One region of the Halomonas sp. MMSF_3323 genome, then DNA from elsewhere that is predicted to be linked to it. Evidence: predicted binding sites of a transcription regulator. Region 1 holds the regulator's gene; the other holds the start of a gene.
The links. The regulator FNR, encoded in region 1, switches genes on or off when oxygen is low (the NO sensors DNR and NnrR bind a similar motif). The targets are predictions, from matches to a motif close to TTGATNTANATCAA.
Positions count from the first base shown of each region.

Region 2: a site for FNR is predicted at 1,588-1,601, ahead of RBB39_RS12975 (anion permease). Genes of this name have one in related genera too.

Region 1 covers NZ_JASHIT010000017.1:92,284-96,529, reverse strand. The annotation lists gene RBB39_RS10675 (heavy metal translocating P-type ATPase) at 1-567, shown strand, start outside; gene ccoS (cbb3-type cytochrome oxidase assembly protein CcoS) at 564-794, shown strand; gene RBB39_RS10665 (sulfite exporter TauE/SafE family protein) at 791-1,477, shown strand; gene fnr (fumarate/nitrate reduction transcriptional regulator Fnr) at 1,632-2,372, shown strand; gene ttcA (tRNA 2-thiocytidine(32) synthetase TtcA) at 2,533-3,492, opposite strand; gene RBB39_RS10650 (hypothetical protein) at 3,725-3,964, opposite strand; gene RBB39_RS10645 (3'-5' exonuclease) at 4,060-4,246, opposite strand, start outside.
Region 2 covers NZ_JASHIT010000023.1:52,824-57,069, forward strand. The annotation lists gene RBB39_RS12975 (anion permease) at 28-1,491, opposite strand; gene RBB39_RS12980 (DoxX family protein) at 1,764-2,168, opposite strand; gene RBB39_RS12985 (META domain-containing protein) at 2,395-2,856, shown strand; gene RBB39_RS12990 (hypothetical protein) at 2,881-3,687, opposite strand; gene RBB39_RS12995 (hypothetical protein) at 3,954-4,199, shown strand.

The DNA.
Region 1 (4,246 bases):
GACGACGCCGCCGAGACCCTCGCCGCCCTCGCCCATCGGGGGCTTGCCATCGAGATCCTGTCGGGCGACCGCGCAGTCAACGTCGGCCAGCTTGCCCGCACGCTGGGCGTCGATCAGTGGCGTGGCGAGGCCACCCCCGAGGACAAGCTCGGGCACTTGAAGGCGCGACAGGCACAGGGTGAAAAGGTGGCCATGGTCGGTGATGGCATCAATGACGTGCCGGTACTGGCCGGCGCCGACCTTGCCATCGCCATGGCCGGGGCCAGCGACCTCACCCGCACCCGCGCCGATCTGGTATTGCTGGGCGAACCGCTCACGGGTATCGTCGAAGCCATCGAGGTGGCCGGTCAGACCCGTCGCATCATTCGCCAGAATCTGTCCTGGTCGGTGCTCTACAATGTCGTGGCGCTGCCCGCAGCGGCGCTGGGCTTCGTGCCCCCATGGCTTGCCGCCATCGGCATGTCACTCAGCTCGTTGCTGGTCATCGGCAATGCCCTGCGTCTGCGACGTGGACGCACCAGGCGGACCGCGACGCCTTCACCCGTCACCGCAAGCCCCGGCCCATGAGCATCCTTTACCTGTTGATACCCTTGTCGTTGATCCTGCTGGGCCTGGCGGTCTGGGCCTTCTTCTGGGCGGTGCGCAACGACCAGTTCGAGGACCTCGAAGGCCCCGCCTATCGCATCCTGTTCGAGGATGAGGACGACACTCGCGGTGCCGATGACGGCGCTTCCTCTTCCGAAACGCCTGCGCAGACATCCGATCGTGATCCATCGTCCAGAGGGCCTGAGTGAACCCTACCGGCCTGGAACTGCCTCCCATGATGGCGGCCTTCGTGTTTGGCCTGCTCGGTGGTGCACACTGTATTGGCATGTGCGGCGGCATCATGAGCGCTCTGACCTTTGCCATCCCCCCCAGCATGCGTCAACCTTGGCGGGTGAGCACACTTGTGCTCGGCTACAATGTAGGTCGTATCACCAGCTACTGTGTGGCGGGCGCTCTGGTTGCCACCCTGGGTTCGGTGATCGGCCTTTCGCCGACCCTGCGTGGCCTGATGCAGATCGTCGCCAGCCTGATGTTGATCCTGATGGCGCTTTACATTGCCGATCTATGGAAAGGCCTGCGTCACGTCGAGGCACAGGGACGTCACCTCTGGAGGTACCTGGAACCCGCAGGCAGACGCCTGTTGCCGGTGGTGCGTCTGCCCCAGGCGGTGGCGCTGGGCGCCATCTGGGGCTGGCTGCCCTGTGGCTTGGTGTACTCGATGCTGGCCTGGAGCCTGGCACGGGCCGAGCCCCTCGAGGGCGCACTGCTGATGGCGAGCTTCGGTCTTGGCACGCTTCCGGCGCTGGTGGTGACGGGCCTCGCCGCCAGACAAATGCAGGCCCTGCTGGCGCATCGGGCAACACGCCTTGTCGCCGCTGGCATGATCATCGCCTTTGCCGTCTGGCAACTTTGGACTGGGCTGCATCAATGACGCATCCTACCTCTAAGTTATTAATCCTAAAGAGGTAGACGCCACTTTTAGCTGATCTGAGGGTGTAGAATAGTGCCATCAACGTGCTGTACGGGCGACGTCTGTTCTCCCCATGGCCCAGTCAATATCGATCCCAGATCCACAGGAGCTGCGAATGAGTCCTACGGCCCAAGATCGGCGGCGTCCCATGCTGCATGAGACTCGCTGTGAGTCCTGCAGCCTGAGTTCCTTGTGCCTTCCGCTGTCGCTGGAGACCGCCGACCTCGAGCGCTTCGATTCCATCATCCGTCGTCACCCGCCGATCAAGAAAGGTACACGATTGGTCGAGCAGGGAGATCGCTTCACCAGCGTCTTCGCGGTCCGATCGGGGAGTCTCAAGCAGATCACCACCGAAGGCAGCGGCGAAGCTCAGTTGACCAACTTCTTCCTGCCCAGTGAACTGGTTGGCCTGGATGGCATCGACGACGGCCGCTATCCCGGCAGCGTGGTGGCGCTGGAGACCACCACGGTGTGCGAGATTCCCTTCGACCGCCTCGATGCGCTGACCCAGACCCTACCGGAGCTGCGTGCCCAGCTGTTCCGCACCCTGAGCAAGGAGCTGCGAGAGGACCGCCGGATGATGCAGCTGCTGTCACGCAAGACCGCCGATCAGCGCCTGGCCTGCTTCTTCCTCGGCCTGTCTGACCGCTTCCGCCGCCGCGGCTATTCACCGTTCAGCTTCCGCCTGTCCATGTCCCGCGCCGACATCGGCAATCACCTGGGGCTGGCGGTGGAAACGGTCAGCCGTATCCTCGGGCGTTTCCAGCAGCAGGATCTGGTGGCGGTATCGGGACGTGAGGTCAATATCCTCGACCTGACCGCGTTGTCGACCCTGGCCGACACCGAAGTTACCTGAGCGGGCCTGGCGGCAGTGTGCCGGGCTTGGCCAGCAGCGCCCGGTACCCAGGATCTGGAAAGCAAAGCGTAATAGATGGCGTGTGACAAGAAAGAGGCCGCATCCGGAGATGCGGCCTCTTTTGCTGTCATGGCGTCATGCACATTCGCTGTTGGCGAGATCAGCCGGCATCCACCACGTCGATGCGCCGGGCCTGGCGTTCGGCCTGTACGGCCTCCAGCCCCTCGAAGTCGAACAGTTGCCGATCCGCCAGCTGCGACGGCGCCACATTGGTCACCGCCTTGAACATGCTCTCGAGGCGCCCGGGATGCTTGACCTCCCACTCGGCCAGCATCTCCTTGACCACCTGGCGCTGCAGGTTGGGCTGGGAACCACACAGGTTGCACGGGATGATCGGGAACTCCATCGCCTCGCTGTAGGCCTGGATATCGGCCTCGCGGCAGTACGCCAGCGGGCGGATGACGATGTTCTTGCCGTCGTCGGAGAGCAGCTTGGGCGGCATCGCCTTGAGGCTGCCACCGAAGAACATGTTCAGAAACAGCGTCTCGAGAATGTCCTCGCGGTGGTGGCCCAGGGCGATCTTGGTCGCCCCGATCTCCTCGGCGAAGCCATAGAGAGAGCCGCGCCGCAGGCGTGAGCAGAGCGCGCAGGTGGTCTTGCCCTCCGGCGTCTTCTCCTTCACCACCGAATAGGTGTCGCGCTCGAGGATGTGGTAGTCCACGCCGATGCTGTCCAGATAGTTCGGCAGCACATGCTCCGGAAAGCCCGGCTGCTTCTGATCCAGATTCACCGCCACCAGCGAGAAGTTGACCGGCGCGTTGCGCTGAAGGCTGCGCAGGATCTCGAGCATGGTGTAGCTGTCCTTGCCACCAGACAGACACACCATGATCTTGTCGCCTTCCTGGATCATGCCGTAGTCGATGATGGCGTTACCGGCCTGGCGGCGCAGGCGCTTCTGCAGCTTGTTGAACTCACGCCGTGCCTTGGCCTGAACTTGGGCTTCCGTCTGATCGCCATCCGCAGCAGGGTCGGCCGGGCTGACGCCGGCATCGATCGAGAGATGGTCATCCTCGGGGGTACGGGGATCGAACAGGGTGGCGGAGGCGGACTGTGGCGACATGGGAGCGGGACATCACGGCTGAAAATGAAAGAGGCGCCAGTCTACCATCCGGACGCTTTAGTGGCGAAGAGGTCAGCGACCACTCACCCCGGCGAGGACAATAAGGGTGGGGCTTTTCGTCGGCAGCTCATCGGAAACCGCCAAGGACGACACCGCCGTAGTGGCGCCCTTGCGCGTCGTGGCCTGGTCTGGCCTGGCAAGTCGAAGAACGCAAGTGCCTGTCAGCCAGGCCCTAGACGACGTTCAGCGCCAGCAGATAGCGCACCACCACGCCCAGCAACAGCAGCAGGATGCCGGCACGTTGCCAGCCAAACTCGCGCACGGTCAGGGTCAGGCGCTTCTCCCAGAACTTGACCATGCCCCACAGGTCCCGGGTACGGCGATAGTACTGGAGGTAGGCCACCAGCACCGAGACCAGGCCCAGCGCCAGCAGCGTGGGCTCGAGAAGGGTCAACATGGCGTGCAGACTCATGACAGGATCTCCTTGCAGGTGAATGGTTGCCGGTGCGGGCGGCACCGGGTCAGCGCGGATGACGGCAACGGGTCAGCGCGGATGACGGCAACGGGTCAGCGCGATGGCGCCGTGAGTGCCCCGCTCTCCAGGCGCAGATGCATCAGCGCCGTGGTGACGGCGTCGCCCAGGGCCGTATGGCGTCCCATGATCGGGACTCCAAGTCGCTCTGCCAATTGTTCAAAGGTCGGCTGCACCTCGATTTCCGGGTGACTTCGGCGCAGCCGCTTGCGGTACTGCTGG
Region 2 (4,246 bases), on a different contig from region 1:
CAAGAGCGGACCCGCCTTCCGGGCGTCTTACCAGTACCCCAGCACCTTCCACCATAGGCTGCCGACACCGACCCAGACGGTCAGGTTGACCAGGCTCATCACCAACCCGGCCTTCCACCAGGTGCCGAGTTCCACATAGCCGGAGCCGAAGATGATCGGGGCGGTGCCGGTGGCGTAGTGGGTCAGCGACATCATCAGCGAGGAGGCGCCGGCCAGCAGCAGGGCGATGTACAGGGTAGGGATGCCGAGGGCGATACCGGCGGCCAGGAAGGCGGCGTACATGGCGGTGATATGGGCGGTAGTGCTGGCGAAGAAGTAGTGCGCGTAGAAGTAGACACCGGTCAGCGCCAGGGCCATGCCGAACCAGCCCATATTGAAGCCGCTGATGCCCTCCTCGATGACCCCGGAGAACCAGCCGATCAGTCCGAGCTTGCCCAGGAAGCTTGCCATCATTACCAGAGCGGCGAACCACACGATGGTGTCCCAGGCGGACTTCTCGCCGAGGATGTCATCCCAGGTCAGCACATTGGTGACCAGCAGGATGGACAGTCCCAGCAGCGCCACCGCGGTGGAGTTTACCTTGAACTCGGGGCCGAACAGCATCGCCGGGATACCGGCCCACAGGATCAACAGCAGGCCGAACACGCCAATCATGATCTTCTCGGCGCGGTCGAGCGGGCCCATGGCGGTGAGCTGCTCGCGGGCGAAGGAAGTGGCGTCCGGGGTGCGCTTGAGTTCCGGCGGATACAGCACGTACAGCACCGCCGGCATCAAGGCGATGGCGACCAGGCCGGGCAACAGCGCGGCCAGCGCCCACTGGGTCCAGGTGATCGAGATGGCGGAATCGGTGGCCTTGGCGATCAGGTCGACGATCAAGGGGTTGGGGGCCGTTGCGGTGATGAACATGGCCGAGGTGATGGGGTTGGCGTGATAGTTCACCAGCGCCAGGTACTCGCCGATCTTCTTGCTGGTGCCGGACTCGGGGGAGGAGCCGAAGCTGTCGGCGATGGAGCGCATGATCGGGTGCATGATGCCGCCACCCCGGGCGGTGTTGCTGGGGGTGATCGGGGCGATGGTCAGCTCCGCCAGGGACAGGGCGTAGCCGATGCCGAGGGTGCGTTTGCCGAAGGCGGCGATAAAGGCGTAGCCGATGCGGTTGCCCAGACCCGTCTTCGACAGCCCGCGGGAGATCATGATGGCCAGGCCGATCAGCCAGATCAGCGGGTTGGAAAAGCCAGAGAGGGCGTCGGAGACCGCGCCCTTGGAGCTTTCAGGGTTGGTGACGCCGGTCAGTGCGACCACGGTGATGGCAATGATCGCCAGGGCCCCGATGCGCATGGTCTTGCCGATGATGGCGGCGATGGTGGCGACGAAGATCGCCAGCAGGTGCCAGGCCTCGGGATTGACGCCGTCAGGTACGGGGATTACGAACCAGAGCGCCAGCCCCAGGGTCACCGAGACCAGGGCGGGAAGCGGTTTGAATGCGAGCATAAGCGAGCTCCTTTGGGGAAGATCGAGTGATCACCTCTCCGCAGAGAGAATCCGAAGGTGTTGTGCTCATTTACGCATAGACGAAGCGACGTCCGAATGACGGACATCAAGCAGAAGTACGACTTTCGTCGAAATGGTCATGTCGAGTGCAACTTGCGCTGAGGAGGTCGCAGCGCCAAGGCAGGAGATAACGGTGCAGGAGTTGGATGAGGGCTGCAGCCGACGCCATGCCGGGAACTGCCCGGCATGGCGCGAGAGGAGGTGAACGGTCCCTAGTCGGGCTTGATCGCGGTGCGGCCGCTGCCCAGGAACATCATCGCCAGGGCGCCGAACAGGAACATGCCCTGCAGCTCCAGCGCCCAGCCGCCGCTGCTGGTCAGGCTGAACAGCTCACCCATATGCGCCAGATAGATGGCCACCACCATGTTGCCGGCGATCAGCAGACCGGCGATGCGCGTGTTCCAGCCGAGGATTGCCATCACCGGTGCGACGACTTCGCCCAGCAGAACGCCATAGGCCAGCACCGTGGGCAGGCCATGGGAGGCCAGGGTTTCACCGATCCAGGACAGGCTGCCGGGGTTGATCAGCTTGCTGACGCCGTGCAGCAGGATCATCACGCCAAGGGCCAGGCGCAGGATCAGCTTTCCCAGATCGTCGTTGTCGAGGGCGTTGAGCATGGTGACTTCCTTTTCACTAGGGGCTTTTTTGACTCGAGAGCCTTTCACTTCAGGTATTGGTCGGAAAACAGGCGCACCGAGTTATCCGTGGCTTCGCAGCATGATCGCGATGACGTCGGCATGGTGCCTTCGGTCGCAGCACCAGAATCGTCGAAACGGTCGGACCACGCAGGCAATTCTGGCATATTAGGCATCATCCAGATGACTCAGCTGCAAGGAAGATAGCATGGTTCCGTCACGACTTCGCCGCACCGCCGCTTTCGCTCTTTTCACCCTGGCGCTCAGTGCCTGTTCCAGCCAGCCCGCGCCCACGGCGGGTGGTGGCGACACGGCGGCCCCGGGCAGCGTCTCGAGCCCGCTGGTCGGCAAGCGCTGGAACCTGTTGCTGGTGGGCACCAGCGATCGCCTGTCGATGCCGCAGAAGCCGTACTTCGAGGTGGCTTCCGATGGCCGTGTCAGCGGTAGCGACGGCTGCAATCGCTTCACCGGCACGGTGAGCTTCGGTGACAGCCAGCGTATCGACTTCGGTGAACTGACCGCGACTCGCATGGCCTGTGCCAATCCCCAGGGGGCCCAGCAGGTCCGCGACATGCTCGACAATGCCTATCGCTACCTGATCGACCACGATCGACTGGTGTTCTTCGGCCCCAACTCGCTGGTGCTGGGCGGTTTTCGCGACGCCAGCTGACTGGGCCAGTGTTCATCGGGACGATCAGCGACTCCGGTTGTCCCTCGTGGGCGCGGTACTCGAGATGTCGGCCGCAGCGCTGCTTGCATGATGCAGGCAGGATCGCAGGCTGTGCTTTCGCTGTTGGAAGCGATCCAGCCACCGGGGATGGATCGCCACCACGCGCACCGGAACGAAAGCTAGTCCCAGCAATTGCACGATGGCCAGGCGGTGTGAGCCGCCGTAGCCGAGCACGACCTCGCCATCACGGGTAATCAATACCTGCATTTCGTCATCGGGGTGGCGACTGTCGTCGGGGTGTTGGCGAGCCAGTTCTTGCTGGGTCTTGTAGCCGTGTCGGCGAATGCCGTGGTAGGCACGAGATAGCGTCTCGAAGTAGCGAGCGATATCTTCCTCGCTGCGACACCAGTAGGCGCCTTGCTGTGCCGGGTCGGTGCAGTCGCCGGAACGATAGCGAGCCACCGCTTGATGCATCTGGGCGTACTGGGCGGTCTCGCGGAAGTGCCTGTCGTGGGCGAAGATGTCCTCGACTGCAGCGGTCTCGTTCAGGCGTGCCTGGCAAAGTGGTGCAACATGGCTGAGGTCCCAGTCGCCTTCACTGATCAACTCACGGCTCAAGCCAGAGCGCGTGACGCAGCGCGCGATGCGCCTTGGGTCGATATCGACCAGCGGCAGGTCGTTGGCATTCAGCCAGCGACGTTGAAGGTCGATACGGCCACACAGCTCGGCCAGGTACAGCAGGGCACGCCGTGTTCGGCGGCGAAGGCGTGGCAGGGCGGCGAGCCTGGCAGTGCCAGGGAGCGCCAGGGGGGAAAGGCCCGAGTGCGTCATGTTGTACATGTCTATTGTTGTTGTATGCGTTGGTATGGCCGTTGTTCGGTCTGTTGTCGTATCTGCGGCCGAATCGGCGATTGGCCTGAAGGAGCGGCTGTGCTGACAGCTTCACTGTGCCGCAAAAGGCTTTAATAGAAGAAACTGAATTTTGTAGTAATACCGTCATCTTTGTGTCGTACCCGATCAGGCTGAGGCGACGCAGACGGTTGCCTGAGGCGAGGGGCAGGCACGCACCAATAGCGACGTTCCGCCAGGGGGGGTGGATGGCCTTCAGCAACGAAGAGAGAGCGGCATTGCTTGCGCTTCACGGGGTAGGGCCGACCGTCATCAGTCGCTTTGAGCAGCTTGGCATCGACTCCTTCGAGCGTCTGGCGACGTTCGAGGCCCGGGAGATCGCCGAGCAGGTGGCATCGATGCTCAACACCAGCTGCTGGAAGAATTCGCCACGCGCCCTGGCGGCGGTGGAGGCGGCCATCGTGCGTGCCAGGCAAGGACTCAAGGTAGGCTGAGACCCTGACTTGAGATCATGGCGGACGAAAAAGAGCCGACCCCCCCA